3 regions of the Streptomyces sp. NPDC003034 genome follow, and region 3 is predicted to be linked to each of the others. Evidence: riboswitches for the same ligand, from Rfam matches in the RefSeq annotation. Region 3 holds a riboswitch; each other region holds the start of a gene.
The links. A riboswitch is a leader RNA that binds a small molecule or an ion and turns the genes downstream of it on or off. The one in region 3 is predicted to bind cobalamin.
Positions count from the first base shown of each region.

Region 1: linked by a shared signal. The riboswitch ahead of ACWDX7_RS14355 (FecCD family ABC transporter permease) and the one ahead of ACWDX7_RS21915 (ribonucleoside-diphosphate reductase subunit alpha) in region 3 are both predicted to bind cobalamin.
Region 2: linked by a shared signal. The riboswitch ahead of ACWDX7_RS23090 (energy-coupling factor ABC transporter permease) and the one ahead of ACWDX7_RS21915 (ribonucleoside-diphosphate reductase subunit alpha) in region 3 are both predicted to bind cobalamin.

Region 1 is NZ_JBSFTS010000011.1:95,246-104,568, forward strand. Features, by position in the region: gene ACWDX7_RS14335 (PP2C family protein-serine/threonine phosphatase) at 61-1,530, shown strand; gene ACWDX7_RS14340 (STAS domain-containing protein) at 1,527-1,883, shown strand; gene ACWDX7_RS14345 (type III polyketide synthase) at 1,944-3,008, opposite strand; gene ACWDX7_RS14350 (GlsB/YeaQ/YmgE family stress response membrane protein) at 3,508-3,786, shown strand; cobalamin riboswitch at 4,020-4,153, shown strand; gene ACWDX7_RS14355 (FecCD family ABC transporter permease) at 4,343-5,365, shown strand; gene ACWDX7_RS14360 (ABC transporter ATP-binding protein) at 5,365-6,159, shown strand; gene ACWDX7_RS14365 (ABC transporter substrate-binding protein) at 6,169-7,188, shown strand; gene ACWDX7_RS14370 (DUF5954 family protein) at 7,268-8,353, opposite strand; partial or broken gene ACWDX7_RS14375 (TOBE domain-containing protein) at 8,840-9,182, shown strand.
Region 2 is NZ_JBSFTS010000025.1:86,047-95,369, forward strand. Features, by position in the region: gene ACWDX7_RS23060 (L-serine ammonia-lyase) at 237-1,619, shown strand; gene ACWDX7_RS23065 (hypothetical protein) at 2,386-2,763, shown strand; gene ACWDX7_RS23070 (hypothetical protein) at 2,860-3,549, shown strand; gene ACWDX7_RS23075 (hypothetical protein) at 3,681-3,956, shown strand; gene ACWDX7_RS23080 (SsgA family sporulation/cell division regulator) at 4,121-4,528, shown strand; gene ACWDX7_RS23085 (AMIN-like domain-containing (lipo)protein) at 4,664-5,215, shown strand; cobalamin riboswitch at 5,387-5,583, shown strand; gene ACWDX7_RS23090 (energy-coupling factor ABC transporter permease) at 5,613-6,308, shown strand; gene ACWDX7_RS23095 (energy-coupling factor ABC transporter substrate-binding protein) at 6,308-6,850, shown strand; gene cbiQ (cobalt ECF transporter T component CbiQ) at 6,855-7,604, shown strand; gene ACWDX7_RS23105 (energy-coupling factor ABC transporter ATP-binding protein) at 7,601-8,470, shown strand; gene ACWDX7_RS23110 (PadR family transcriptional regulator) at 8,500-9,066, shown strand; gene ACWDX7_RS23115 (EF-hand domain-containing protein) at 9,131-9,323, opposite strand, start outside.
Region 3 is NZ_JBSFTS010000023.1:59,460-68,782, reverse strand. Features, by position in the region: gene ACWDX7_RS21935 (GntR family transcriptional regulator) at 1-188, shown strand, start outside; gene ACWDX7_RS21930 (carbon starvation CstA family protein) at 405-2,651, shown strand; gene ACWDX7_RS21925 (YbdD/YjiX family protein) at 2,648-2,842, shown strand; gene ACWDX7_RS21920 (Uma2 family endonuclease) at 2,888-3,472, opposite strand; cobalamin riboswitch at 3,584-3,716, shown strand; gene ACWDX7_RS21915 (ribonucleoside-diphosphate reductase subunit alpha) at 3,859-6,279, shown strand; gene ACWDX7_RS21910 (ribonucleotide-diphosphate reductase subunit beta) at 6,279-7,304, shown strand; gene ACWDX7_RS21905 (hypothetical protein) at 7,515-7,703, shown strand; gene def (peptide deformylase) at 7,805-8,458, opposite strand; gene ACWDX7_RS21895 (tetratricopeptide repeat protein) at 8,542-9,323, opposite strand, start outside.

The sequences.
Region 1 (9,323 bases), on a different contig from region 3:
CGTTGCAACCAATTACGACCCCTGGGCGCGAGCACCGGGCCGACGAGGAGCGTGGAAGCCATGCCGCGAGCACAACACGCGGTCGGGCGGGACAAGATTCCCCAACAGCGGCCCGTGCTCAGCGCGGTGGACGAGGCCGCCCGGCTGGAGGCGGTACGCCGCTACGACATACTGGACACCCCGCCCGACGGGGCGTTCGGCCGCATCGCCGCGATGATCGCACGGCTGTTCAAGGTGCCGGTGGCAACCATCACGATCGTGGATGAGGACCGGATCTGGTTCAAGGCCGCCCACGGCCTGGACGGCGTCAGCGAGATCAGCCGCGGGCCCGGACTGTGCACCTCGGCGATCCTCACCGATGACACCCTGGTGATCCCCGACACCCTCCTCGACCCGGTCGCCCGCACCAACGACCTGGTGACGGGCCCCATGGGCGTGCGGTTCTATGCCGCGGCGCCGATCATCACCCACGACGGACACCGGCTGGGCACCGTCAACATCCTGGACACCAAGCCGCGCGACATCACCGGCGACGACACCGCCACCCTCGCGGATCTGGCCGCGATCGTGCTGGACGAACTGGAGATGCGCCTGGCGGCTCTGAACGCCGTGCGCGCCGAGCAGGAGCGCCGCAAGGTCCAGGAGGAGGCGCGCAAGCGGGCCGAACGCGACACGGCCGCTCTCGCCACGTTCGCCGCGACCCTCCAGCGCACCCTGCTGCCGTCCGCCCTCCCGGTGGTGCCGGGCCTGGAGCTGGCCTGCCACTACGCCGCCGCCTCCCCGCAGCACGTGGGCGGCGACTTCTACGACGTCTTCCCGCTGCACGGCGGCCGGTGGGCGTTCTTCCTCGGAGACGTGTGCGGCAAAGGCCCCGAGGCCGCCGCGGTGACCTCGCTGACCCGCTACACCCTGCGCGCCGCCGCCCTGATCGACCCCGACCCCCACAACGTCCTGACCGCGCTCAACAGCGCGCTGCTGTTGGACCCCGCGGTCGGCACCCGGTACTGCACCGCCGTCTTCGGCATCCTCGAACCCGCCGGGGACGACTCCTTCACCGTCACGGTGGCCACGGGAGGCCACCCCCCGCTCTACCACCTGCGCATGAACGGAACCAGCCGGCTGGCCGACCCGGTCCACCTCCAGGGCGGCATGCTCATCGGCGCCCTGCCGGAGGCCTCCTTCGCCTCCCGCACCTTTCGCCTCGCCCCCGGCGAGGCGCTGCTGCTCTACACCGACGGGCTCATCGAAGCCCGCACCGAGGACGGCACGATGATCGGCGAGGAGGGGCTGGCCCGTTTCCTGACCGGCCGGACCCGGCCTTTGAACGCCACCGCACTCATCGAGGACACCGTCGACCTCATCGACACCCTGCCCCAGGGCGCCGACGACGACGTCGCCCTGCTGGCCCTGTCCGTCCCCGCCCTGACCGTCCCCGCCCGTGACACCGCAGTGGACGGTGTCACGGGCGTCGCACCCACCATCGCCGCGGCCACCGCCCCTACCGGCCCGCAGCCCAGGAGACGCCCGTGAGCCCCACCGTCCACCTGACCTGCCAGTACATCGACAGCGACCTCGCCATAGCCACCGTGACCGGCGAACTCACCCACGACACCGCTCCCTCCGTACGCGACCAGGCCCTGGCCCTGATCGAGCAGGGCCGCCGCCACCTGGTCCTGGACATGCACCAGGTCACCTTCTGCGACTCATCGGGCTTCAGCGCCCTGGTCGGCATCTGGCGCTGCGCCCAGCAGGCGGAAGGAAGCGTGGTGCTGGTCGCCATCCCCGACCGGCTGAGCCGCATGCTGCACTTCACCGGCCTGAAGGATGTGTTCCGCGCCTACCCCACCGCTGCCGAAGCCCTGGCCGCCCGCCCGCCCTCCTGACCCCCGCACGGCGTCAACGGCGCGGCGGCCTCGCCGCACTCGGCCGCCGGTGCGCGCGGGTCACTCCTGGTCATCGGATCCGGTGGACCAGGTCCCCAGGGAGAATTCGGCGGTGATGCCCGGGCCGAAGCCGGCGATCATGCCCCGGTGCCCGTCGAAGGCTGATGCTTCGTCGAACATGCGCGACAAGGCGTCCAGCACGACCGCGCTTGCGATATTGCCGTACTCGGTCAGGGTGGCGCGGCTGAAGCGGAATGCCTCCGGCGGTACGTCGAGGTAGTAGCTCAGGTCGTCCAGGATGCGCGGGCCTCCGGCGTGGATGACGTAGAAGTCGAGCTTGCTGGCGTTCCAGTGGTGTTCCTCGGCGACGGTGCGCATGACCGGTGCGAGGGGCTCCATGGTGCCGGGCACACGCTTGTCGAGCTGGAAGTGGAAGCCGGTGGGGCGAACCGCGTAGGAGATCCAGTCCTCCGTGTCCGGGATGAGGTACGAGGCATTGTGCTCCAGCTGCACCCCGGTGCCGCCCCGCCCGCGGACCACGGCGGCCGCGATGCCGTCGCCGAAAAGCCCGTTGGACAACAACGAGCCCACGTTCAGGTCGGTGGGCTGGTAGCACAGGGAGCAGAACTCGCAGGCGACGATGAGGACGTTGGCGCCGGGGTGGGCCAGGCAGAAGTCGTGGGCGCGGTTGATGGCAGCCCCTCCGGCGGCGCACCCCAGCTGGGCGATCGGCAATTGCCTGGTCTCGTGACGGAAGCCCATTGTGTTGATGAGCCACGACGTCATCGACGGCATCATGAAGCCGGTGCAGGAGACGTAGACGATCAAGTCGATCTGCCGCGGCTCCAGTTCGGCCTCGGCGAGCGCCGTGCGCACCACGGCCGGCACACGGGCCTTCGACTCCGCCTCGTACACCGCGGAGCGGACATCGAAGCCGGAATGCCGCAGGACCGCGTCGATGGGCTGGATCAGATGCCGCTCGCGCACCCCGGTGTTCTCGATGAGCCGCAGGGCCAGACTCAGCTGCGGATGGTCGCCATGCAGGCGCCGGGCCAGCTCAAGTGTTTCCTCGTTGGTGATGACGTACTCGGGGACCGCGATGGCCGGCTTGCACAGAACCGCCATGGATAACCTCCCGGTGTACCTGGTGGACGCCAGACTGGTCAGCGCTGAAGATGTCCGTGCGGGACGAGTACGCGAAAGAGCGCCGATATCCGGCGGGGTGGGCACATCAGCCCTCCAGGGGCTGATGCGGCGGCGCAATGGCCGCAACGCTTCTCGACGGACGGAAAGTTGCGGTTGGGGCGTCCCCACCTCAGCGACAGGCGGATGCGTGCCGGGCACAGCGCACGCGTCGCTCTTCACGTCCTGCGGACGGCGCGATCGGCCACCCGCTCTACCTTACGGCGGTCCCTCACCCCTCGCATGCCGAGCCCCCACCCCCCTCACGGCCGGCTCCTCTGCCCGCGAACCGGGCCTGCGACCACCGGCCCGCGCCCAGCCCTGCCGGGCGTGGCCAGACCCGGGTCTGCAAAATGATCAAGGGATGGGGACGTTTGGAAACCTCCGCACGGTAAAGACGATCGTTAACACCGGCTTTATTCATCGAGGTAGGAGACGCATCATGGGCATTCTGGCTTGGATCCTCATCGGACTGCTCGCGGGCCTCATCGCCAAGGCTCTGATGCCGGGCAAGGACCCGGGCGGCATCATCATCACCATGCTCATCGGTATCGCGGGCGGCCTGCTCGGCGGCTGGCTCGGGAAGGTCATCTTCGGCGTCGACTCGATCGACGGCTTCTTCGATCTCTCCACCTGGATCGCCGCCATCGTCGGCTCCGTCATCCTCCTCGCCGTCTACCGACTGGTCACCGGCAACAAGCGCCACCACAGCCACGCCTGAGCGACACGGTCCCACCCGGACGGAAACGGCTCCCCCTCTCCGAGGGGGAGCCGTTCCGCTGCGGCGAGCACGGGCCCGTGCCGCACAGCTGAGGGCCGACCAGACGACTGGGCTGACCGGACAGTCGGCCGACCGCCGGCGCACCCTCCGCCCTGCGGTGGCCCGCGCACACCCGCCTCCTGTCCGGGGCGTCCGTTCACGGCTGGTCCCGGCACGTGCCCTGCGGGGAGCGCGATAGGCTGCACACGCCCCGTGGGGGAAGTCCGGTGGAAGTCCGGCGCTGACCCGCAACGGTAAGCGGTGACGGGACCTGTACGCAGGTCCGTCCCCGCAAGCCCGATTACCCGCGGCGGTGAAGGCTCCTGACAATTCGCCGTGGACTGCGAGAGGGTGCTGCGCCGCACGCACCGCGTCGTGGTCTGCTCCCTTGGCGTGTGGCACGGCCCGAGGCGAAGGCGATCCGCCCGTGGCCATACCCGTCGAACACAGCAGCACCGCCGCGCCGCCGTACGCTCCCCGCACGGGCACCGGGCCGGCGCCGCCACGGCGCGTACCAGTGCCACCCCTGTTCGTAGCCCTGTCCGCCGCACTGGTGCTCTCCGTCGTCTGCGGGGCGGGGATCGGGGCTTCCGGACTCTCCTGGGGCGAGGTGCTGCGTCATCTCTGGTCCGGGCTGACGGGCGGGGCGATAGCCCCCGGCGAGGTGCCGGCGTACGCCATCGTCTGGGAACTGCGCTTCCCGCGAGCCCTGTTGGCCGCGGTCGTCGGCGCGGGGCTCTCGTTCATCGGCGTCGCCGTGCAGGCGATGGTCCGCAACGCGCTCGCGGACCCCTTCACCCTCGGCATCTCCTCGGGCGCGGCCGTCGGAGCGAACGCCGTCCTGCTTTTCGGTGCGCTGGGCGTGCTCGGTATCTGGGCGCTGTCCACCGCCGCGTTCCTCTCCGCGCTGCTCGCCATGATGCTGGTGTACGCGATCGCCCGTACCGCCGGTGGTCTGACCCCGATGCGGCTGGTCCTCACGGGCAGTGCGATGTGCTACGGGTTCTCGGCCGTCACCACGTTCATGGTGTTCGCGGCCGAGCGCGGCGAGGCGGCCCGCTCCGCGATGATGTGGATGCTCGGCAGCCTCGGCGGGGCCAACTGGTCCTCCCTGCCCATTGCCGCGGGTGTCGTGCTCGCGGGCCTCGCTCATCTCACGCTGTCGGCGGGCAGGCTGAACGCGCTCGCCATGGGCGACGAGACGGCGGCCGCGCTCGGCGTGGACGCGGGACGCCTGCGCAAGGAGCTCTTCGTGGTCTGCGCCGCCGTCACCGGCGCCGTCGTCGCCGTCAGTGGCGCGATCGGCTTCGTCGGACTGATGGTTCCCCACGGCGTACGCATGCTGGTCGGCGCCGACCACCGCAGAGTGCTGGCCGTCGCACCGCTGGCGGGCGCGGTCCTGATGATCTGGGTGGACATCCTCTCCCGCGTAGTGATGGCACCGACCGAGCTTCCGGTGGGTGTACTGACCGCGGTCATCGGCGTGCCGTGCTTCGTCCTGCTGATGAGCCGCCGCTCGTACACCCTCGGAGGCGCGTGATGCGGATCGACATCGATGACCTGACGGTCGAGATCGCTGGCGCGCGGCTGGTGGAGGACATCACCCTCGCAGTGGGGGCCGGGCAGCTCGTCGGACTGGTCGGACCCAACGGCAGCGGCAAGTCCAGCCTGCTGCGCTGCGTCTACCGGGCGCTGCGCCCCGTGGCCGGCACGGTGCGGCTCGGCGGGGAGGACCTGCACGCCATGAGCGCGCGCGAAGGAGCCCGCCGGCTGGCCGCGCTTCCCCAGGAGTCGGTCACCGAGTTCGACTTCACGGTCACCGAGGTCGTGGCGATGGGACGGCTGCCGCACCAGAGCGGCGCGGCCCGCGCCACCACCGGGGACCGGCAGGCGTGCGAGGCCGCGCTGGCGCGGGTCGGCGCGGGCCATCTTGCCGACCGCGGCTTCCTCACGCTCTCGGGTGGGGAGAAGCAGCGGGTCCTGATCGCCCGCGCGCTGGCCCAGCAGCCGCAGGTACTCGTCCTGGACGAACCCACCAACCACCTCGACATCGCGCAGCAGTTGGAAGTGCTGTCCCTGGTGCGCGGCAGTCGGCTGACCGTGCTCACCGCACTCCACGACCTCAACCTCGCCGCCGTCCACTGCGACCTGCTCTACGTCATCGAGCGCGGCCGGATCGTCGCCAGCGGCGCTCCGTACGACGTACTCACACCCGAACTGCTGGCCGAGGTCTTCGGCGTGCGGGCGCACCGCGTGCCGCACCCCGAGTCCGGGGCGCTGCACCTGCTCTTCGATCTACTCCCGCCCGCTCAGCCTGCTCAGCCCGCTTCTTGAGGAGCCCCGATGCACTCGTTCGTACGCCCCGCCGCTCTCGCGTTGGCCGCTGCCCTGACCCTCATCGGCTGCGGCGCGCAGGTCACCGCCCCCGAGGGCGGGGAGGGCCCGGCCAAGGCAGGCGGCCCGTATCCCGTGACCATCGAGAACTGCGGACAGAAGAAGACCTACGCCGCCGCGCCGCAGCGCGTGGTCACCAATGACGTCGGCATCACGGAGATCATGTTCGCGCTCGGCCTGGAGGACCGTATGGCGGGCTACGTCATGCCCGATGACAAGGGCGATCTCGACTCCGTCCCCTGGAAGGACGCCTATCAGAAGACCGAGTGGCTGTCGAAGAAGACGATCAACAAGGAGCTGGTGCTCAACGCCCGCGCGGATCTGGTGTTCGCGGGCTGGAACTACGGCTTCAACGAGGCGGAAGGCTTCACCCCCGCAGAGCTGGAGAGGGTCGGTATCGGCTCGTACCTGCTGACCGAGTCCTGCCGCAACGGGACGGACAAGGCGCGCGGTGTGATGCCGCCGCTTGAGGCGCTCTACACCGACCTGCGGAACCTCGGGAAACTCTTCGACGTCGCGGACCGCGCTGAGGCCCTCATCGCGAAGTTCCGGAAGCAGGTGGCCGAAGCGGAGGCAATGGCCCCGCAGGGAGCCGAGCGGCCTCGGGTCTTCCTCTACGACGACGGCCGCGACAGGCCCTTCACCTCGGGTGCGTACGCGGGGCCGCACGACATCATCACCAAGGCGGGCGGCGACCACGTCATGAAGGACCTCAAGGACAGCTGGACCACCGTGGGTTGGGAAACGGTCGTCGAGCGGGACCCGGAGGTGATCGTGATCAACGACTACGGGGACACCGGCGCCGAGGAGAAGCGGAACTTCCTGAAGTCCTACCCGCCGCTCAAGGACGTCTCGGCGATCAAGCACGACCGCATCGTCGTCCTCGACTACGCGGAGCTGGTGGAGAGCCCGCGCAATCCCGAGGCGATCGCCTCGCTCGCCGGCGACTTGCGCGATCTGATGCGGTGATCGAGCTTGCCGAGGCATGAAGAGCAACTCAAGCGGCGGCGTCATGCGACGGTCAACGATCCACAGTGACCGGCTGTTGTCAGCTTTCGGGGAGCACGTTTCCGTCCTCATCCAGCGGAGGGTGGATGCGGGCGGGCTCCTGGCTGTTGACGTCGGACGGGCGGGGGCCTTCCGGTCCGTCGGGGCCCCAGCGCAGCAGGCGGCGGGTGCGGGCGATCTGGTAGACGCCGCCTTGGAATTCCAGCCGGTTGACGAGGCCGACTCGCAGCGTGTCGGCCGCCTGGGCGTATGCGGCCAGCTCCTCGTTGTGTGGGCCGGCCGGTGCCCCCTCGCCTGTGGTCATGGTGCGGGCGTCGGTCTTCATGTCGGCGTCTTCGGAGATGAGGCCGCGCATGCGGGGCCACATCCACGTCAGGGCGAAGTCCAGGGACTTGCGGGCGGCGTGCGCGCTCGCGTGCGGGCCGCTGACCGGCTTCCAGCCGGTGACGGTCTGCTCCACCACCTCGAACGTCGGGGGCAGGAGCAGCACGTCGGGGTGGGTGTCCAGCGCGCGCCAGGAGTCGGCGAGCACCTCGTCGGGGAACCGGGACCCGGTGTAGCACAAGCCGCGCATCGCCAGCTGCTCGACGGCCTGGGTCGGGGTGACCGGTGCGTCCGGGTCCAAGGTGAGGTCGTCGTCGATCTCCGGTCCCTCGGCGCCGCGGGCCCAGTCGGGAGCGAGGGACTCCACGTCCGTCGGGCGCGGCTGTTCGATGCCGTCCGGGCCGGAGCCCGCGTACTCCTCGGCGCGCACGACTCGGTACCGGGTCCCCGCGGCCTGGAGGTCGTCGACCCGTTCGCTCTCCAGGCGGGCGACCGCGGCCAGCAGTGCGCGCCGTTCCGTTCTGTCGTGTGCCTCGTCCTTCGCCCGGAACCACAGCCGCGAGTTCAGACTGTCGCGCGCCAGCTGAGGGCAGCCGGACGTCACCGCCACCTCCACCCGCCACCGCGGCGCCTCCCCGGCCCGCTGTGAGGCCACCCCGAACAGCGGGCCCCGCACGACCACTTTGCCCGCGCGCGTCACGGCGTCGGCAGCGTCGGCTTCCACTGCCGCCTCCACCGGTTCCACCGGCACCCGCACCACGATCGGCCGCGACCCGCCCGGCCCCATATCCCCACTGTCCATACCGCCCATCCTGCCGACCACGGCACGGCACCGCTGCTGATTCGCCGATTCCTCACCTCTTGGGGTGCCGCGGGCTGTTTCGGGCAGGGGCCACCCCGCAAGCCCCACGGGTGCAAGAGGGAGCGACCCTGACGGGGACGGCCGGGCAGCTATCGGTCCCACATCCGGGGCGGCGGCCACGGAGTAACGGGCGCAAGCTCATAACTTGTCCGCCCTCCGCGTCCGCACATGCGGCCATTGAATAAGGGGCGGGCCGCATATGCAATTGACGGCCGGGTTCCGTATCGGCATGGGCAGTCGTCCGGCCCGGTAGCACTGCGGATTCCGTGAAGTGAGAGCACTCCTGATCCGCAAACTTAAAGGGGAGTTCGGGTTGGCACATGCGACGTGCCTGTGTGGCGGGATATTCCGCTTCCAGTAGGGTCGGCAATAACGGAGGCCATTCCAGGCGCCGTTGTTTCCGAACGATGTGTGAGGCATTTCTTCATGAGTTTGAGCATCCGCAACCAGCTCCCCGGCACGATCACGGCCATCACCACCAGTGAGGCCATGGCGGCCGTCAAGGTCCGCCGTCAAGGCGCTGGTGAAGTCCACCGAGGTCGCCCTCGCGACCGGCCCCGTCGAGGGCATCTCCATCCGCAACCAGCTCGCCGGCACCGTCACCGAGGTGGCGGCCGGGGGCGCCATGGGCTCGGTCAAGGTCTCCGTCGAGGGCGGGGAACTGACCGCCGCCATCACCAAGGACGCCGTCGAGGCCCTCGGCCTGGGCGCCGGTACCTCGGTCGTCGCGCTGATCAAGTCCACGGAGATCTCCCTCGCCTCCGCCTGATCACCGCGCACCATGCGAACCGGGGCGCCGCGCGGCGTACTGGGCGACCGACCAGCCGGGTGCGGCCCCTTGCGCCTCGCGTCACGGCGGGCGGTGAGCGGCCAGTCGGCAGCGGGTGGTGGCAGACCGAAAAGGGGGCTG
Region 2 (9,323 bases), on a different contig from region 3:
CGCCAGGCGTTACGGCGCAGTGCCGGATGCCATGGGCTGGGGGCGGCCGGACGGGAGCCCTCCGCACGGCTCGGGTGTGAGCCGCCCCACATCCGGTCCGCCCGCGGCCCCTCTCCGCCTCGGCGGGCGGACGAATCGTTCATCTCCACGCGTTACGCTCATCAGCCGGACACAATCCGCGCAATCCGCCTCTCCCGCACCTCCCACCCCACGAGCAGACAAGGGAGTCCGCCACCGTGGCCATCTCGGTCTTCGATCTCTTCTCCATCGGCATCGGTCCCTCCTCCTCCCACACGGTCGGCCCGATGCGAGCGGCGCGCATGTTCGTGATGCGGCTGAAGAAGGACGGGGTCCTCGCCCAGACCGCGTCCGTCCGCGCCGAGCTTTTCGGCTCCCTCGGCGCGACCGGCCACGGCCACGGCACCCCCAAGGCGGTGCTGCTGGGCCTGGAGGGGCACTCCCCCCGCACGGTGAACGTCGAAACCGCGGACGCGGAGGTCGAGCGCATCCGCAAGAGCGGCCGCCTGCGGCTCCTGGCCACCGAGATAGGCGACGTCCACGAGATCGCCTTCGACGAGCCGAACCAGCTGATCCTCCACCGTCGGCGCTCCCTGCCGTACCACGCGAACGGCATGACGCTCTTCGCGTACGACGAGGCCGGCGCCCCGCTGCTGGAGAAGACCTACTACTCGGTCGGCGGCGGTTTCGTCGTGGACGAGGACGCGGTCGGCGAGGACCGGATCAAGCTGGACGACACCGAGCTGAAGTACCCCTTCCGTTCCGGCGACGAGATGCTCCGCCTCGCGAACGAGACCGGCCTGTCCATCTCCTCCCTGATGCTGGAGAACGAGAAGGCCTGGCGCACGGAGGAGGAGATCCGCGAGGGCCTCCTGGAGATCTGGCGCGTCATGCAGGCCTGCGTCGCGCGCGGCCTGTCCACCGAGGGCATCCTCCCCGGCGGCCTGCGCGTCAAGCGCCGGGCCGCCGCCACGGCGCGCCAGCTGCGCACCGAGGGCGACCCGATGCTGCACCGCAGCGAGTGGGCGACGATCTACGCGATGGCCGTCAACGAGGAGAACGCGGCGGGCGGCCGCGTCGTCACCGCGCCCACCAACGGCGCGGCGGGCGTCCTGCCGGCGGTGCTGCACTACTACATGAACTTCGTGCCGGGCGCGGACGAGGACGGCGTGGTCCGCTTCCTGCTCGCCGCGGGCGCGATCGGCATGCTGTTCAAGGAGAACGCCTCGATCTCCGGCGCCGAGGTCGGCTGCCAGGGCGAGGTCGGCTCGGCCTGCTCGATGGCGGCCGGCGCCCTCGCCGAGGTCCTGGGCGGCACGCCGGAGCAGGTCGAGAACGCGGCCGAGATCGGCATGGAACACAACCTGGGCCTCACCTGCGACCCGGTCGGCGGCCTCGTCCAGATCCCCTGCATCGAACGCAACGGCATGGCGGCGGTCAAGGCGGTCACGGCGGCCAAGATGGCGATGCGCGGCGACGGCTCCCACAAGGTCTCCCTGGACAAGGTCATCAAGACCATGAAGGAGACCGGCGCCGATATGAAGGTCAAGTACAAGGAAACGGCCCGCGGCGGCCTCGCGGTCAACGTCATCGAGTGCTGACGCAGCCGTATCCGTACGGACCAGCCGAAGGCCCCGCACCTCGCAGGAGCAAGGTGCGGGGCCTTCGGCATTCCGGTCGGCTGCTCAGGCACGCGACGGTGAGCCTGTCCTGGTGTGACACGGTGCGGCCGCGGGGTTGATGTCACAGCCTCCGGTGGAGCCGGTGCTCGCCCATGCCCGGGAGACGGGGCCGGCACCGGGTGTGCTGACCGGTCGGCTCGACGCTCGTCCAGTCGTGACGCGGCTCGCTGATCCAGCGCCACTTCCCCGCCTCGTCACCGCCGCGTGCCGGCTTTTCACCGGCAGCAGCATGACCGCGCCGGAGGCCTGGCTACGGCGACGGCAGAGAACCGGTCCGTAGCCGGGCCCGAACCGGTCCGGAGGTGCCGTCCCGTCGTGGCCCTGCCAGGGCAGCCCCGTACGGCCGAATGTGCCCGCCACCGCGTGTAGCCGCGTACGGTATCCCCACGGGTGTCGGCCCCCGCTGTCCGGTCCGTGGGGCGGGTCGCGGTCGGGAACCGTTCCGTCGGATCGGGCGTGAACTCTTGATGGAGAGTCGGCTGGTGGAGGGGATCTGATGAAGACGCGCACGATCGTGAGCCTGGCGGTTTCGGGATGCGTGGCGCTGGTGGCGTGCGGGTGCGGTCCGGAGAAAGCGAAGGACAACGCTGACGCGAAGCCTTCCCAGCCGTCCGCGTCCACATCGGCGAAAGCGCCGTCGGGCACGCCGTCCGCGTCCGCCGGAACCGAGAAGCCGTCGGCCACTGTGAGCGGTGACCAGCCCGCGCCCAAGACGAAGGAGCGCGCGATCCAGCGGTACGAGCAGTACCTCCACGGCCTCGGGCGTGAGGACATCGGCACGGTCTGCGAAGTGGCCGGGCCCGGCGCGAAGAAGGCGGAGGAGCAGGGTTTCGGTCCGTGCACGTCGACGTACGTGATCGTGTTCCAGATGATCTCACCCGAGCAGAAGAAGGCCCTGCAGACCGCGACGGTAGATCCGCAACGCGTCAGCGTGCGCACCCTCGACAAGATCGAAATGCCGCTCGAAGCGGTCCGGTCCTCCGCCACCTTCTCCGACGAGGACTTGGGCAGCTACACCCTGGAGTACCTCAAGAACGACTACTACATCACCGACGGAAAGTGACTGGCACGGGCCGATGGTGGTGAGCGGCCGCGCCGGGTCTGCGGCCATTCGTCTGGTTCCCGTATGCGGGGTGTGGTCGCCGGGTATCAGCACAGGGTGAAGGGGACCGGTTACAGGGAGAGTTGGTACGAGCAGCGGCTGCCTTACTGGTTGCTGGGACTGGTCGTCCTGGCCGCGGCGCTCGGTGGTCTCCTCTCCGCCCAGGCGATCGTGGACGGTTACCGGGCGACCGACGTCTACCGGCAGGCACCCGTGTGCGAGGGCGAGGGCTGCGTACAGGTTCGGATGGGCGAGGTTCGCGACCGGGACACCGGCGAGCGCTGCACGTCGAACGGTACGAGCACGGGCGCGACCGGTGGCGAGAGCTGCACCACGACCTACGCCCTGAAGGTCGCGTGGCCCGGAAGGTCGCAGTGGCTGGAGGTCGGCGCGGAGGCGTACGCGGAGGCCAGGACGGGGGAGCGAGCCCAACTGCGGTTATGGAAGGACCAGGTGGTCGGCCTGGAGGTGCTCGGACACTCCCGCACGTACGCACCGGCGTCCCAGACGGACATGGGGTCCTCGATGACACTGGCATGGCTCGCTCTCGGCGTCGCCGCCTGGGCACTCGCGAGCGGCCGGCTGATCACCCTCCTGCCCATGGGTTTCGGCTGGCTCATGGTGAGCATCACGATCCTCATGATCGGCCCCGACGTCCTGATGTGGTCGCCCGTGGTCTATTGGGGTGCCCTGACGGTGCTGGCGGCCGGCGTGACATACGGCGCGCGAGCGATCTTCCGGATCTGAGCGCGACTTCCGGAGCGGTCGGGGCGACGTGGGGCGAGGTGCGCGCCCGCCGGCCGCCATGCCGGTCCTTATTGCCGCCCACTCCCGAACGGCGCCGTCGCCACCCGGGGCGGCTGCGCGTTCCCGACCGAGTGGCACGCGCCGGCGTCATGTACGTGCTGCGGACCGGTGTCGCGTGGCGCGATGTCCCCACAGAGACCCCGCTCGCCATCACGCTCACCGGCGGCAACCGGCACGACGTCACCCAGCTCCCGCCGCTGCTGGACCCCGTCCCGCCGATGCGGGACTGCGGGGACGCCCCCGCACAAGCCGCGGCGTCCGTACGCCGACCGGGGCTACGACGCCGACAAACAGCGGTGCACCGATTGCCGGTCACACTGACGGTGACGGACGGGCCGGCATTCTGATGATGTGCAACTACGCGGTCGCGATACCAGGGCCAGGTGCTCCATCGCACGCGGGCCGGGCGGCGGTCCGGCGGGAGGAATCTCGGCGGTGGGGTAGGGGCGGGGCGTGGGTGGGCCGGCCCGAGGGGCGGGCGGAAACCCCACGCCGAGAGAGAGGTACACCCGTGGCCGTTACCGAACACCGCATCCTTCCGCTCCGGTTGGAGGACATAGCCGCCGACATCCCGATCCGCGGAGCCTTCACCTACCGCTCCGACCGCCCCTACGAGGTCTCCCTCGACCTGCGGGGGGCCGGGATGCATCTGGCCCACTGGGTGTTCTCGCGCGACCTCCTGCTCGACGGGGTGACCTGTGCCAGCGGCGAGGGCGACATACAGATCTGGCCACGACGCAAGGGCACCGAGACGCGGATCTTCCTCGCCTTCGGCAACGGCGTGGAGAACTGCGTGGTCTCCGCGCGGGCCAAGGACGTGCACGGGCTGTGCCGCCGGCTCACGGAGCTGGTGCCGCGCGGCGAGGAGCGGCGGCACTTCGACCTCGACGCGGAGCTGAGCGCGCTGCTGGCCCGCTGAGGCGTGCCGCCCGGCCGGCGAGGTCCGCACAACACGCCCCCATTATCACGGCGGGCCAGTGCAACCGCGGACCGGCGCCGGGTGTCTCTACAGGTGACAGCATTGTCCCCGTCTCTGGAGAATCGGGGGGACGTCATGAGCCACCCACGTCGTCTACGTCACCGCAGGATCGTGGCCCTGGCCACGGGAGCCCTGCTCACCGCCGCTCTCGCGCTCGCCGCACCGGCCTCCGCCGCCGGCACCACCACCGCCGCCACCGCCACCGCCACTCGGGCCCAGGCCCAGACCCAGACCCCGCTCGTCGTCAATGCCCGCTGGGGCGGACACTGCACGTACGACCGGATCGTCATCGACCTGCAGGGATACGTCCCCGGGTACACCGTCACGCCCGTCTCGCAGCTGTACTACGACGGGTCGGGCAAGCCCGTCCCGCTGGCCGGAAAGTACTTCCTGGAGATCCGCCTGCATCCCGCCGCCGCCCACACCGAGGAGGGGGAGAGCGTCTACCAGGGCCCCCGGTTGCAGAAGATCTACCTGAGCAAGCTCAAGGGAATCGCCTTCACCGGCGACTTCGAGGGGTACGTGACCTTCGGCGCGGCCTTCGACACCAAGCCGGTGTACTCCACCATGGTCCTGCACGCGCCCGAACGGCTCGTCGTGGACATCGCGCACCCGAACGTCTGCTGAGGACCTCCCGCCAAGACCGGCAGTGGCCGCCCGGCCCTGCCGGTCTTCGCCATGCCGCGACCCTGGCGGGCGGGCCGCGGCGGCGACGGCAGGCACCGGCGTGCGCGGCGCCCGCGCGCTCCGCGACCGCACCCGCGCGCCGGTCGGTTTGTTACCGGTCCGCGCGGCCGACTAGGGTCAGCGGGCCTTGGTGTTCGGGAAACCGGTGAGAAACCGGTGCGGCCCTCGCCACTGTGATCGGGAAGTCCGGCTCCACTCCTGCGGGAAAGCCACTGGGACCGTGCGGGAAACCGTACGACCCCGGGAAGGCGGAGCACCGGGCATCAGCACCCGTGAGCCAGGAGACCGGCCGGGGCGCGTTGTCCATCCACGAGGTGCTGGAGAGGTCTCCCTACTCATGCATATAGCCGAGGGGTTCCTGCCCCCCTTGCACGCGGTCGCCTGGGGCGCCGCGTCCGCTCCCTTCGTCGTCCACGGTGTCCGCGCCCTCACCCGCGAGGTGAAGGCCAATCCGGAGAGCACGCTGCTGCTCGGGGCGGCCGGCGCGTTCACCTTCGTCCTGTCCGCGCTGAAGATCCCCTCGGTGACGGGCAGTTGCTCCCACCCCACCGGCACGGGCCTCGGGGCGATCCTGTTCCGGCCGCCGATCATGGCCGTACTCGGCACGATCACCCTCCTCTTCCAGGCGCTGCTGCTCGCGCACGGCGGGCTGACCACGCTCGGCGCCAACGTCTTCTCGATGGCCGTCGCCGGGCCCTGGGCGGGCTACGGGATCTACCGGCTGCTCCGCCGTTTCGGCCTGCCGCTGATGGTGACCGTCTTCTTCGGCGCCTTCTTCGCCGATCTGGTCACCTATTGCGTCACCAGCGTCCAGCTGGCGCTGGCCTTCCCCGACCCCGGTACGGGATTCGCGGGCGCGCTCGCCAAGTTCGGCGGCATCTTCGCGGTCACGCAGATCCCGCTCGCGGTGAGCGAGGGGCTGCTGACCGTCCTCGTGATGCGGCTGCTGATGCAGTCCAGCAAGTCGGACCTGGTCCGTCTCGGGGTCGCGAAGCTCACGCAGGGCAAGACGAAGCCGGAGGCGGCGGTCTGATGACCAGGAACGCGAAGATCAATAGCCTGTTGCTGCTCCTGGTGGCGGCGTTGGCCGTGCTCCCGCTCGCCCTGGGAATGGGCGAGGGCAAGGAGGAGCCCTTCGCGGGCGCGGACGCCCAGGCGGAGGCGGCCATCAGCGAGCTGAAGCCGGATTACGAGCCCTGGTTCTCCCCTCTCTACGAGCCCCCGTCCGGGGAGATCGAGTCCGCGCTGTTCGCCCTTCAGGCGGCGATCGGCGCGGGCGTGCTCGCGTACTACTTCGGCATCCGCAAGGGCCGCCGGCAGGGCGCCGCCATCGCCGCCGCGGGCCTGGCGAGCCAGGACGGGGCCGCCCCCGCGGCCGGTGCCGGTCCGGCCGCTCCGGTGACCGGGCCCGGGTCCGCGCCGGATCCGGACGGGGCCGCCCCCGCGGGCCTGGCCGGCTCGGCCGCAGCGCCGACCTCCGCTCCGGCAACGGCAACCGCGCCCGCTGTCGGTCCCGCCGGTGCGGCGAAGGGGCCCGGGGCCTCCCCCGCATCGCCCACCGCGCCGGAGGCGTAGGGCAGTGCTCCCGATCGACGTGGCGGCGCACGGCAGTCGCTGGCGTCGCCGCCACCCTCTGGAGAAGGCCCTGCTGGGCCTGGGGCTCACGGTCACCGCGGTGTGCCTGCCGCCCTGGCCCGGCGGGCCGCTGGTCGCCGCGGCCACCCTGGCCCTGCTCCTGGGGCCCGCAGGGGTGGCCGGGCGGCAGCTGTGGCGGGCCTTCCGGATCCCGCTCGGCTTCTGCTTCACCGGGGCGGCGCCGCTGCTGTTCGCCGTGGGCGGCCCGGCCGGGCTGGTCTCGCTGGCCCCCGACGGCCCCCGGCACGCGGGTGAACTGCTGCTGCGTACCTCGGCCGCCTCGCTCGGCGTGCTGCTGTTCGCCTTCACGACGCCGGTCTCGGACGTTCTGCCCAGGCTGGTGCGGGCGGGGGTGCCGGCCCCGGTGGTGGACGTGGCCCTGGTCATGTACCGGATCGGCTTCCTGCTGCTCGACTCCCTCACGCAGATCCGCCGCGCCCAGGCGGCCCGCCTGGGGCACGCCGGCCGGGCGGCGGCGTGGCGTTCCCTGGCCGGGCTCGCGGCGACCGCCTTCGTACGGGCCTTCGACCGCGCGGCCCGGCTCCAAGTGGGCCTGGCGGGGCGCGGCTACGACGGCGCGCTGCGCGTGCTCGTACCCGAGGCGGCGCTGTCCTGGCGGTTCCTGACCGGATCCGCCGTTTTGCTGACCTCGCTGGTCGCGGTCACCCTCGCCCTGAAGGAGCTGTATCCGTGATTCCGTTGGTGGAACTGGTGGGCGCCGGCTACGCGTACGAGGACGGCCCGCCGGTGCTGTCCGGCGTGGACTTCGAAATCGTGCCGGGCCGGGCCCTGGTCCTGCTGGGCCGCAACGGCAGCGGCAAGACCACGCTGATGCGGCTGCTGAGCGGCGGCCTGCGGCCGGTCTCGGGCGCGCTGCACCTCGACGGCGCGGCGGTGACGTACGACCGGGCGGGCCTGACCCGGCTGCGGACGGCGGTGCAGCTGGTCGTGCAGGATCCGGACGACCAGCTGTTCGCGGCCTCGGTGGAACAGGACGTCTCCTTCGGGCCGTTGAACCTGGGCCTGCCGGCCGGGGAGGTACGGGCCCGGGTGGACGCGGCGCTGGCCGCGCTGGACATCACGGCGCTGCGGGAGCGCCCGACCCATCTCCTGTCCTACGGGCAGCGCAAGCGTGCGGCGATCGCGGGGGCGGTGGCGATGGCGCCGCGCGTGCTGATCCTCGACGAGCCCACGGCCGGGTTGGACCCGGACGGACAGGAGCGCCTGCTCGACGTCCTGGCGGGCCTGCGTTCGGCCGGGACCACGGTGGTGATGGCCACGCACGACGTGGACCTGGCCGTGCGCTGGGCGGACGACGCGGCGGTCCTGACCCCGGCGGGCATCCGCCTGGGCGCGGCCGCCACGCTGCTCTGCGATCCCGCGCTCCTGGCCGAAGCGGGTCTGCGCCAGGCCTGGTCCCCGGCGGTGACGGCGCTGCTGCGGGCCCACGGCCTGCTGGGCGCGCGGGCTCCCGGGCCCCGCACTCCCGAGGCCCTGTCCGCCTGGCGGCCGGTACACGGTGGACCGGCCGCAGCCGGGCCGCAAGCGGGCGGCCGGTGAAAGCCGCGCCGCAAACCTAGGATGGCCGCATGTCGCTCCCGCACGCCATCCTCACCGCCCTGCTCGAAAAGCCCTCGTCGGGGCTGGAGCTGACCCGGCGGTTCGACAAGTCGATCGGGTACTTCTGGTCCGCGACGCACCAGCAGATCTACCGCGAGCTCGGCCGGCTGGAGGAGTCCGGTCTGATCCGGGCGCTGCCCAGCGAGGTGCCCGTACGGGGCCAGAAGAAGGAGTACGAGGTCCTGCCCGCCGGAAGCGCGGAGCTCGCCCGGTGGGTCGGCGAGAGCCAGGACCCGAAGCCGATGCGCGACCCGCTGCTGCTGCGCATCCGCGCGGCGGGGGTGGTGGGGCCGCAGGGTCTGGGCCCGGAGCTGCGGCGGCATCTGGAGCTGCACCGGCGGCAGTTGGCGCAGTACGAGGCCATCGAGGAGAAGGACTTCCCGCCGGAGCGCGACGCCGTGGAGGACCGGCTGCGCCGGCTCGTCCTGCACGGCGGGATCGCCCTGGAGACCTTCTGGCTGCACTGGCTGCGGGAGGCGCTCAGCGAGGTCGAGGACATGTCCGGCCCCGTCGGGGACGTGTCCCCAGGGGCTTGACCGCTTGGCCGCTTGGCCGCGCCCTTGCCCGGCAGCGGGCGGGGCAAGGGGCGGGCGGCGGGGACTACTTGTTCACGGAGGTCTTGTTCACGGAGGACCAGAACTCGTCGAAGCTCAGCAGGCCGTCGCCGTTCACGTCCTTGGCGGCGATCACGGCGTCCGCGACCGGGCCGGTGACGAACGCGTCGCCCATGGCGGCCATGGCGCTCCGGTACTCATCGGCGGTGACGAAGCCGTCGCCGTCCTTGTCGAACCGC
Region 3 (9,323 bases):
AGACCATCGAGACCTCGCTGGCGAGCCCGCGCGAAGCCGGTCTGCTCGGCACCGACGTGGGCCTGCCGATGCTGATGCTCTCGCGGCACTCCCTGGACGCCGACGGGGAACCGGTCGAGTGGGTGCGCTCGGTGTACCGGGGGGACCGCTACAAGTTCGTCGCCCGCCTCAAGCGCCCCGCCGTCTGATCCCGCCAACCGGCCCCCGGCGCCCGGCCTTCGCCCCGCCTCAGCCCGCCCGGCCCGCCCGCCCCGCGCCCCGCACCGCGCGGCCGGAGCCGGTCCCCCTACCGGAACCACGCATCGCAGTTTCGTACCGGTATACGGACGGGGGCTTACGTTCAGCGGGCAACCCCCCGTAGATTCCCTGCGCTTACGCAGGTGATCGACGAGGGGACGAGGACCATGCCGGAACCGGAAGCAACTGGAACAGAACGGGCCGCGGCGAGTCCGGGTACGGGCCCGGACTCGCCTTCCCCGCGCCCGTCGGGGAGGCTTTCCCCGCAGTCGGTCGCCGTGTGGGTGCTCGTGGGCCTCATCGGCGCCGCCGGCTGGGGCGTACTGGCCCTCTCGCGCGGCGAGGAGGTCTCGGCCGCCTGGCTGCTCGCCGCCGCGCTGGGCACGTACGCGATCGGCTACCGCTTCTACGCCCGCTTCATCGCGCACCGCGTCCTGAAGGTGGACCGCACCCGCGCCACCCCCGCGGAACGCCTCGACAACGGTGTCGACTTCCACCCCACCGACCGGCGGGTGCTCTTCGGCCACCACTTCGCCGCCGTCGCCGGCGCCGGCCCGCTCGTGGGCCCCGTGCTCGCCGCTCAGATGGGCTACCTGCCGGGCACCATCTGGATCGTCGTGGGCGTCATCTTCGCCGGCGCCGTCCAGGACATGGTCACGCTGTTCTTCTCCACCCGCCGCGACGGGCGTTCCCTCGGTCAGATGGCCCGTGACGAGATCGGACCCGTCGGCGGAGCCGCCGCCCTGATCGCCGTGTTCGCCATCATGATCATCCTGCTGGCGGTGCTGGCCCTGGTCATCGTCAACGCGCTGGCGCACTCCCCCTGGGGTGTCTTCTCCATCGCGATGACCATCCCGATCGCCCTCTTCATGGGCTTCTACCTCCGCGTGCTGCGTCCCGGCCGGGTCACCGAGGTCTCGGCCATCGGCGTCGCGCTGCTGCTCCTCGCGATCGTGGCGGGCGGCTGGGTCGCCGAGTCCTCGCTGGCCGGCACCTTCACGCTGGAGAAGGAGACGCTGGTCATATGGATGATCGTGTACGGCTTCGTCGCGTCGGTGCTGCCGGTGTGGATGCTGCTCGCGCCCCGCGACTACCTCTCCACCTTCATGAAGGTCGGCACCATCGCGCTGCTCGCGGTGGGCGTGGTCGTCGCCATGCCGACCCTGAAGATGCCCGCGGTCACCGACTTCGCGACCCGCGGCGACGGCCCCGTCTTCGCGGGCTCCATGTTCCCCTTCGTCTTCATCACCATCGCCTGCGGAGCCCTGTCCGGCTTCCACTCGCTGGTCTCCTCGGGCACCACCCCGAAGATGATCCAGAAGGAGACCCAGGTCCGGGTCATCGGCTACGGCGCGATGCTGACCGAGTCCTTCGTCGCCGTCATGGCGATGATCGCCGCCTGCATCATCGAGCCCGGCCTGTTCTTCGCGGTCAACTCCCCCGGCGGCGTCGTCGGCACCACCGTCGAGAGCGCCTCGCAGGCGGTGACGAACTTCGGCTTCGCCATCAGCCCGGAGGCCCTCGCGCAGGCCGCGAAGGACATCGAGGAGACGAGCCTGCTCTCCCGTACGGGCGGCGCGCCGACCTTCGCACTCGGAATGGCGGAAATCTTTTCGGCCGTGATCGGCGGCGCCGGGATGAAGGCCTTCTGGTACCACTTCGCCATCATGTTCGAGGCCCTGTTCATCCTGACGACGGTCGACGCGGGCACCCGGGTCGGCCGGTTCATGCTCCAGGACACCCTGGGCAACGTGCACAAGTCCTTCAAGGACGTCAGCTGGAAGCCGGGCGTGTGGCTCGCGAGTGCCATCGTCGTCGGCGGCTGGGGTTACTTCCTGTGGGTCGGCGTCAAGGACCCGCTGGGTGGCATCAACCAGCTCTTCCCGCTGTTCGGCATCGCGAACCAGCTGCTCGCGGCGGTCGCCCTGGCCGTCTGCACCACGCTGCTGATCAAGTCGGGGCGCCTGAAGTGGGCCTGGGTGACGGGTGTTCCACTCGCGTGGGACGTGGCCGTCACCCTCACCGCCAGCTACCAGAAGATCTTCTCGCAGGACGTGCGGGTCGGCTTCTTCGCGCAGCGCGACAAGTACCAGGAGGGCATCGAGGCTGGCAAGGTCCTGGCGCCGGCGAAGACCATGGACGAGATGCACACCGTGGTCACCAACGCCACCGTGGACGGCGTGCTGTCGGTGCTGTTCGCGGTCCTGATCATCGTCGTGCTGGTGGAGGCGGCCCGGACCTGCTTCAAGGCCATCAGCGCTCCGGAGTCCGTGAAGCTCTCCGAGGCGCCGTGGACCGAGTCGAAGATCATCGCACCGGCGGGGCTGATCGCGACCGCCGAGGAGAAGGCGGAACTCGCCGCCGCGGGGCTCGACTCGAACGGCGGCCGCGTCAAGGAGCCCGCGGCGTCATGAGCCTGCGCGGCACGCTGGCGCGGGTGCGGTTCTACGTACGGGAGTTCTCGGGCGAGGCGGCCTACGACCGGTACGTCACCCACGCCCGCTCCCACGACCCGGACGCGGAGGTCATGACCCGCCGCGCCTTCGAACGCGCCCGCACGGACGCCCGCGAGGCGGACCCCCGCGAGGGCTTCCGCTGCTGCTGAACACGTACGGGGGGCCCGCCGTATTCGGCGGGCCCTTCCTCGCGTTCAGCGCACCCAGTCCTTGAGGGGCTCGGTCGGGAGGGTGATACCGACGGGCTCGGGAAGCTCGACGTCCTTGCCGAAGTGAACGGTGTGGACCATCTCGTACCGCCGCCCATTGGGCTCGCTGTGTACCACGACCTCGCACGCGTCCCGGTCGATCAGCAAGTAGACGGGGATAGCGGTTTCGGCATACGCGCGGGGCTTCTCGTTCCTGTCACGCGAATCCGTGTCGGAGTCGTACGAGGTGACCTCGACCACCATGAGAACAGGGGCGGGATCGGCCCACTCTCCCTGGCCGACAAACGCGTCATCCGGGGCCAAGCACCCGTCGGGCCGGACTCTGCCCGAGCGATATTCCTGGACCTTCAGCCCCCGCTCGACATGAAGCCACAGCTCCGGCCGGTGCTGCATGCACAGGCGGGCCAGCCACAGAACGATCCGGTCATGGTCCCCGTCCGGCACGGCCTTGGCCCCCAGCTTCCCGTCGATGAATTCCAGTCTCAGCCCCTCGATCTCGCGGGCGCCTATGCGCGCCAGGGCCTCGAACTCTTCGGGCAGCATCAGGGGACGGTCAGTCATCACGGTCATGCCTCGCTCGCCTTCCTCGACGGTGCTCTCTCCGACGATAGCGGAGAGGTACGCCACAGGGACGGCGCGTCGCACACGACACAACATGTGGGGGCTACCGCCGGGGGCCGCCCCCACATGTATGCTCAGGGCTGCTGTCGCCGCAGGGGAATCCGGTGCGAATCCGGAACTGTCCCGCAACGGTATGAAGTGCACTCGTTCGTGCACCGCAAGTCCGAGGACCTGCCGACAGCGCGCCCGGCTCGACCGAACCGGGTGCCGATACGTCCGGGCCTCGCGGTTGGGCCGGTGGACGCCGTGCGGTGTGCGCGTATCCGGCACGCCCGCATGCGCTGCGCCCCGCCCCGCCCCGCCGATGACCGGGCCGAGTGAGGGAGAGCTCCCCCGTGACCATCGCGCCCACCGCACCGCGCGCCGAGTCCGACCCGTCCGCGCCGCAAGGTCCCGGGGCCGCGCTGCTGCGCACCCTCACCGAGCTGACGGCCGACCTCCCCGACACCGACCCGGGCCGCGTCGCCGCCGCCGCGCTGCGGGGCCGCAGCTCCGTCGCCGACGAGGCCGAACTGCGCGCTCTGGCCACCGAGGCCGCCGCTGGCCTGATCTCCGAGGACCCGGCCTATTCCCGGCTCGCCGCCCGCCTGCTGACGCTGGCCGTCGCCGACGAGGCCGTCGGCCAGGGCGCCACCTCCTTCTCGGCCTCGGTCGCGGTCGGCCACCGCGAGGGGCTCATCGCCGACCGCACGGCCGCGTTCGTACGGACCCATGCCGGCCGCCTCGACTCCCTGGTCGAGCACACCCTCGCCGAGGGCGCCGACGACCGCTTCGGCTTCTTCGGCCTGCGCACCCTGCACAGCCGCTACCTGCTGCGCCACCCCCTGACCCGTCAGGTCATCGAGACCCCGCAGTACTTCATGCTGCGCGTGGCCTGCGGCCTCGCCGCGGACGACAGCGTGGCCGCCGTGGAGGAAGTTGCCTCGCTGTACCGGCTGATGAGCCGCCTGGACTATCTGCCGTCCTCCCCCACGCTCTTCAACTCCGGTACCCGGCACCCGCAGATGTCCTCCTGCTACCTGCTGGACTCCCCGCTGGACGAGCTCGACTCGATCTACGACCGCTACCACCAGGTCGCGCGCCTCTCCAAGCACGCGGGCGGCATCGGCCTCTCGTACTCCCGCATCCGCGCCCGCGGTTCGCTGATCCGCGGCACCAACGGCCACTCCAACGGCATCGTGCCGTTCCTGAAGACCCTCGACGCCTCCGTGGCCGCCGTGAACCAGGGCGGCCGCCGCAAGGGCGCCGCCGCCGTCTACCTGGAGACGTGGCACGCGGACATCGAGGAGTTCCTGGAGCTCCGCGACAACACGGGTGAGGACCAGCGCCGTACGCACAACCTCAACCTGGCCCACTGGGTGCCGGACGAGTTCATGCGCCGCGTCAACGCCGACGCCCAGTGGTCGCTCTTCTCCCCGGCCGACGTGCCCGAGCTGGTCGACCTGTGGGGTGACGAGTTCGACGCCGCCTACCGCAAGGCCGAGGCCGCCGGACTGGCCCGCAAGACCATGCCCGCCCGCGACCTGTACGGCCGGATGATGCGCACCCTCGCGCAGACCGGCCAGGGCTGGATGACCTTCAAGGACGCCTCCAACCGTACGGCGAACCAGACCGCCGAGCCGGGCGCGGTCGTGCACTCCTCGAACCTCTGCACCGAGATCCTGGAGGTCACCGACGACGGCGAGACGGCCGTATGCAACCTCGGCTCGGTCAATCTCGGGGCCTTCGTGCTGACGGGAGCCGGGGACGGGCGGGAGGTGATGGACTGGGAGCGCCTGGACGAGACCGTCCGCACCGCCGTGACCTTCCTCGACCGGGTCGTGGACATCAACTTCTACCCGACCGAGCAGGCCGGCCGCTCCAACGCCCGCTGGCGCCCGGTGGGCCTGGGCGCGATGGGCCTGCAGGACGTCTTCTTCAAGCTGCGGCTGCCCTTCGACTCCGCCGAGGCGAAGGCCCTGTCCACGAAGATCGCCGAGCGCATCATGCTCGCCGCCTACGAGGCCTCCGCGGAACTCGCCGAGCGCAGCGGCCCGCTTCCGGCGTGGGAGCGTACCCGTACCGCACGCGGCGTCCTGCACCCCGACCACTACGAGGGCGCCGAGCAGCACTGGCCCGAGCGCTGGGACGCGCTGCGCGCCCGCATCGCGAAGACCGGCATGCGCAATTCGCTGCTGCTGGCCATCGCCCCGACCGCGACGATCGCCTCGATCGCGGGCGTGTACGAGTGCATCGAGCCGCAGGTCTCCAACCTGTTCAAGCGCGAGACGCTGAGCGGTGAGTTCCTCCAGGTCAACGCCTATCTGGTGGACGAGTTGAAGAAGCTCGGCGTGTGGGACGCCCAGACCCGCGAGGCGCTGCGCGACGCCAGCGGCTCGGTCCAGGGCTTCGGCTGGATCCCGGCCGAGGTCCGCGAGCTGTACCGCACGGCGTGGGAGATCCCGCAGCGCGGACTGATCGACATGGCGGCGGCCCGTACGCCGTACCTCGACCAGTCGCAGTCGCTGAACCTGTTCCTGGAGACGCCGACCATCGGCAAGCTGAGCTCGATGTACGCGTACGCCTGGAAGCAGGGCCTGAAGACCACCTACTACCTGCGCTCCCGCCCGGCGACGAAGATCGCCCGCGCCGCGCAGGGCGGCACCACCACCGCCGCCGCGACCTCTGCCCCCGTAGCGCTCCCGCAGGCTGTCGCCGACGCGGACGCGCTCGCCTGCTCCCTTGAGAACCCCGAGTCCTGCGAGGCCTGCCAGTAATGAGCACCACCGACCCCGGCATCACCAAGAACCTGCTCGACCCGGGCTTCGAACTGACGCTGCGTCCGATGCGCTACCCCGATTTCTACGAGCGCTACCGGGACGCGATCAAGAACACGTGGACGGTGGAGGAGGTCGACCTCCACTCGGACGTCGCCGACCTGGCGAAGCTGACGCCTTCCGAGCAGCACATGATCGGCCGGCTGGTCGCCTTCTTCGCGACGGGCGACTCGATCGTCTCCAACAACCTGGTGCTGACGCTCTACAAGCACATCAACTCCCCGGAGGCGCGCCTGTACCTGTCGCGCCAGCTGTTCGAGGAGGCCGTGCACGTCCAGTTCTATCTGACGCTGCTCGACACCTACCTGCCCGACCCGGCCGACCGCGCGGCCGCCTTCGACGCCGTCGAGGAGATCCCCTCCATCCGTGAGAAGGCGCAGTTCTGCTTCAAGTGGATGGACTCGGTCGAGAAGATCGAGCGCCTGGAGACGGCCGCGGACCGTCGCCGCTTCCTGCTGAACCTGATCTGCTTCGCCGCCTGCATCGAGGGGCTGTTCTTCTACGGCGCCTTCGCGTACGTGTACTGGTTCCGCTCCCGCGGGCTCCTGCACGGCCTGGCCACCGGCACCAACTGGGTCTTCCGCGACGAGACCATGCACATGAACTTCGCCTTCGAGGTCGTGGACACGGTCCGCAAGGAGCAGCCGGAGCTCTTCGACGACGCCCTCCAGCAGCAGGTCACCGACATGCTGAGGGAGGCCGTCGAGGCGGAGCTGCAGTTCGGCCGCGACCTGTGCGGTGAGGGCCTGCCGGGCATGAACACCGAGTCGATGCGCGAGTACCTGGAGTGCGTCGCGGACCAGCGCCTGATCCGGCTCGGCTTCCCGCCGGTGTACGGCTCGCAGAACCCGTTCTCCTTCATGGAGCTGCAGGGGGTCCAGGAGCTGACCAACTTCTTCGAGCGCCGCCCGTCGGCCTACCAGGTCGCCGTCGAGGGCACGGTCGACCTGGACGAGGACTTCTGACTCCGGTTGCCGATGACCGCCGGGGGCAGCGGCCCGACCTGTGCGTCGAGCCGTTGCCCCGGTGCCCCGCCATTGGCCGAGAACCGTAGAACACTTGTCCCAAACCAACCCCCTGCGTAACCGGTTGGTGTCGTACCGTGATGGGGTTCGCCCCGACCGCACCGCACGACGCTCGGGTCGCGCACCTCTCACCAGCCCAGGGGAGCCTGTATGTCCCGTACCGCCCGTATCATCACCGCCGCCGCGTTCGCCGCCCTGCTCGTCGGCGGCGCCGGCGCCACCGCTTCCGCGGACAGCGGATGGGGTGCCCCGCCGGCCGACAACGGCCGGAACACCGCTCCTGCCACCACCGGCGGCAGCGAGTCGGACACCGCGCCGGCCGACGGCAGCCGGCCGTAGCCTCCGGGCACGCGCGAAGGCCCCGCTCCGGTTGTGGAGCGGGGCCTTTGCGCGTGGTGCGCGAGGCCGGCCGGGCCACCGCGTCGAGCGGGCCGGCCGGGTCAGTCGTTCGGGACCGTCTCGTAGCGCGGGGTGCCCTCCGCCATCTGGCGCAGGGCGTCCTTGCGGTCCCGCTTCGAGAGCCGGTCGATGTACAGGTACCCGTACAGGTGGTCCGTCTCGTGCTGGAGGCAGCGCGCGAAGTAGCCGGTGCCGCGCACCTTGATCGGGTTGCCCTGCGCGTCCTGGCCCTCGACCTCGGCGTAGTCCGGGCGGGCCAGCGAGGCGTACGCGGTCGGCACGGACAGGCAGCCCTCGTTGGAGTCGTCCAGCACCCGCGCGGCCGCCGGCAGTTCCACGAGCTTCGGGTTGACCACGACACCGGTGTGCCGCTTGCCGTCGTCGTCCGGGCAGTCGTAGACGAAGACCTTGGCGTCCACGCCGATCTGGTTCGCGGCCAGGCCCACGCCCTCGGCGGCCTTCTGGCTGGCGAACATGTCGTCGATCAGCCGCGCCAGCTCGTCGCCGAACTCGGTGACGTCCTTGCACTCCCGGTGCAGGACCGGGTTGCCGACCACCGTGATGGGGCGGGCGGTGCCGCGCTGGCGGTGGGCGAGCTCGCGCTCCGCACAGTCCTCGGTGTCCACGACGTACCCGTCGTCGCTCACCCCGGTCCGGGTCTCGACCTCGGCCACCTCGTTCTCCTGCTGCGCCATGTCCGCCGTACGCCTTCCGTAAGTCCCGGTCATCGATGACTGCCGACGGCCACCGATGTGCCCGTACAGCCTACGGCCCGGGCTCAGCAGACTTCTTCGAGATCCCGCCACTCACGGCTGTCGGGGCTGTCGGCCACCCAGCCGTCGAGCAGCCCGCGCACCAGACCCGCCGGCGCCGCGATGCCGCATTCGCGCTCGGCCACCCACAGGGAACCGGAACCGGCCGTACGGTGCCCCAGCGGCCCGGGATGCCCCGGTTCGCTGTGGTCGTGCGGATCCAGGTGCTCCCCGTCGCCCTCGTCGCTCGGCATCTCGCTCTCCGAGCAGGTCCGGCACAGCAGCCGCACCGAGGAAGACCAGTCCTCGGCGGCGAAGCCCGCGTCCGAGGCCAGCTGCTCCAGCGCGTCGCGGTCCGCCTCGGTGGCCGCCTCCAGCAGCACCACCCAGGTCGGCACCGGCGACGGCGCCCACAGCTCGATCTCGTCGAAGACGGGGTACGAGGGCCCGGCCGCGGTGACCCGCTCGCCGTGCGGTACGCCGTCGTGCAGGACGACCTCGCCCCAGCGCCGCCCCGAGGAGGGCAGCGGGATGGACAGCACCTCCATGCGGGCCGGGTCCAGCCGGCGGCCCCAGACCACCTCCGCCTCCCCCTCGGGCGACAGCCGGACGGCGGCGCTGCCGAGCTCCATACCGACCGGTTCGCCGTTGGACTTGCCGCCCGCGCCCCCGCCGTGGGGGTCTCCGGGCACCTTCAGCCCGTACGCCTGCCAGGCCCGCCGGGCCAGCGGCCAGTCCTGCAGCGCGGTGGCGGCGATCCCGACGTTCCACCAGTCCGGGGCGCCGGTCTCCCGGTCCAGCAGGGCGA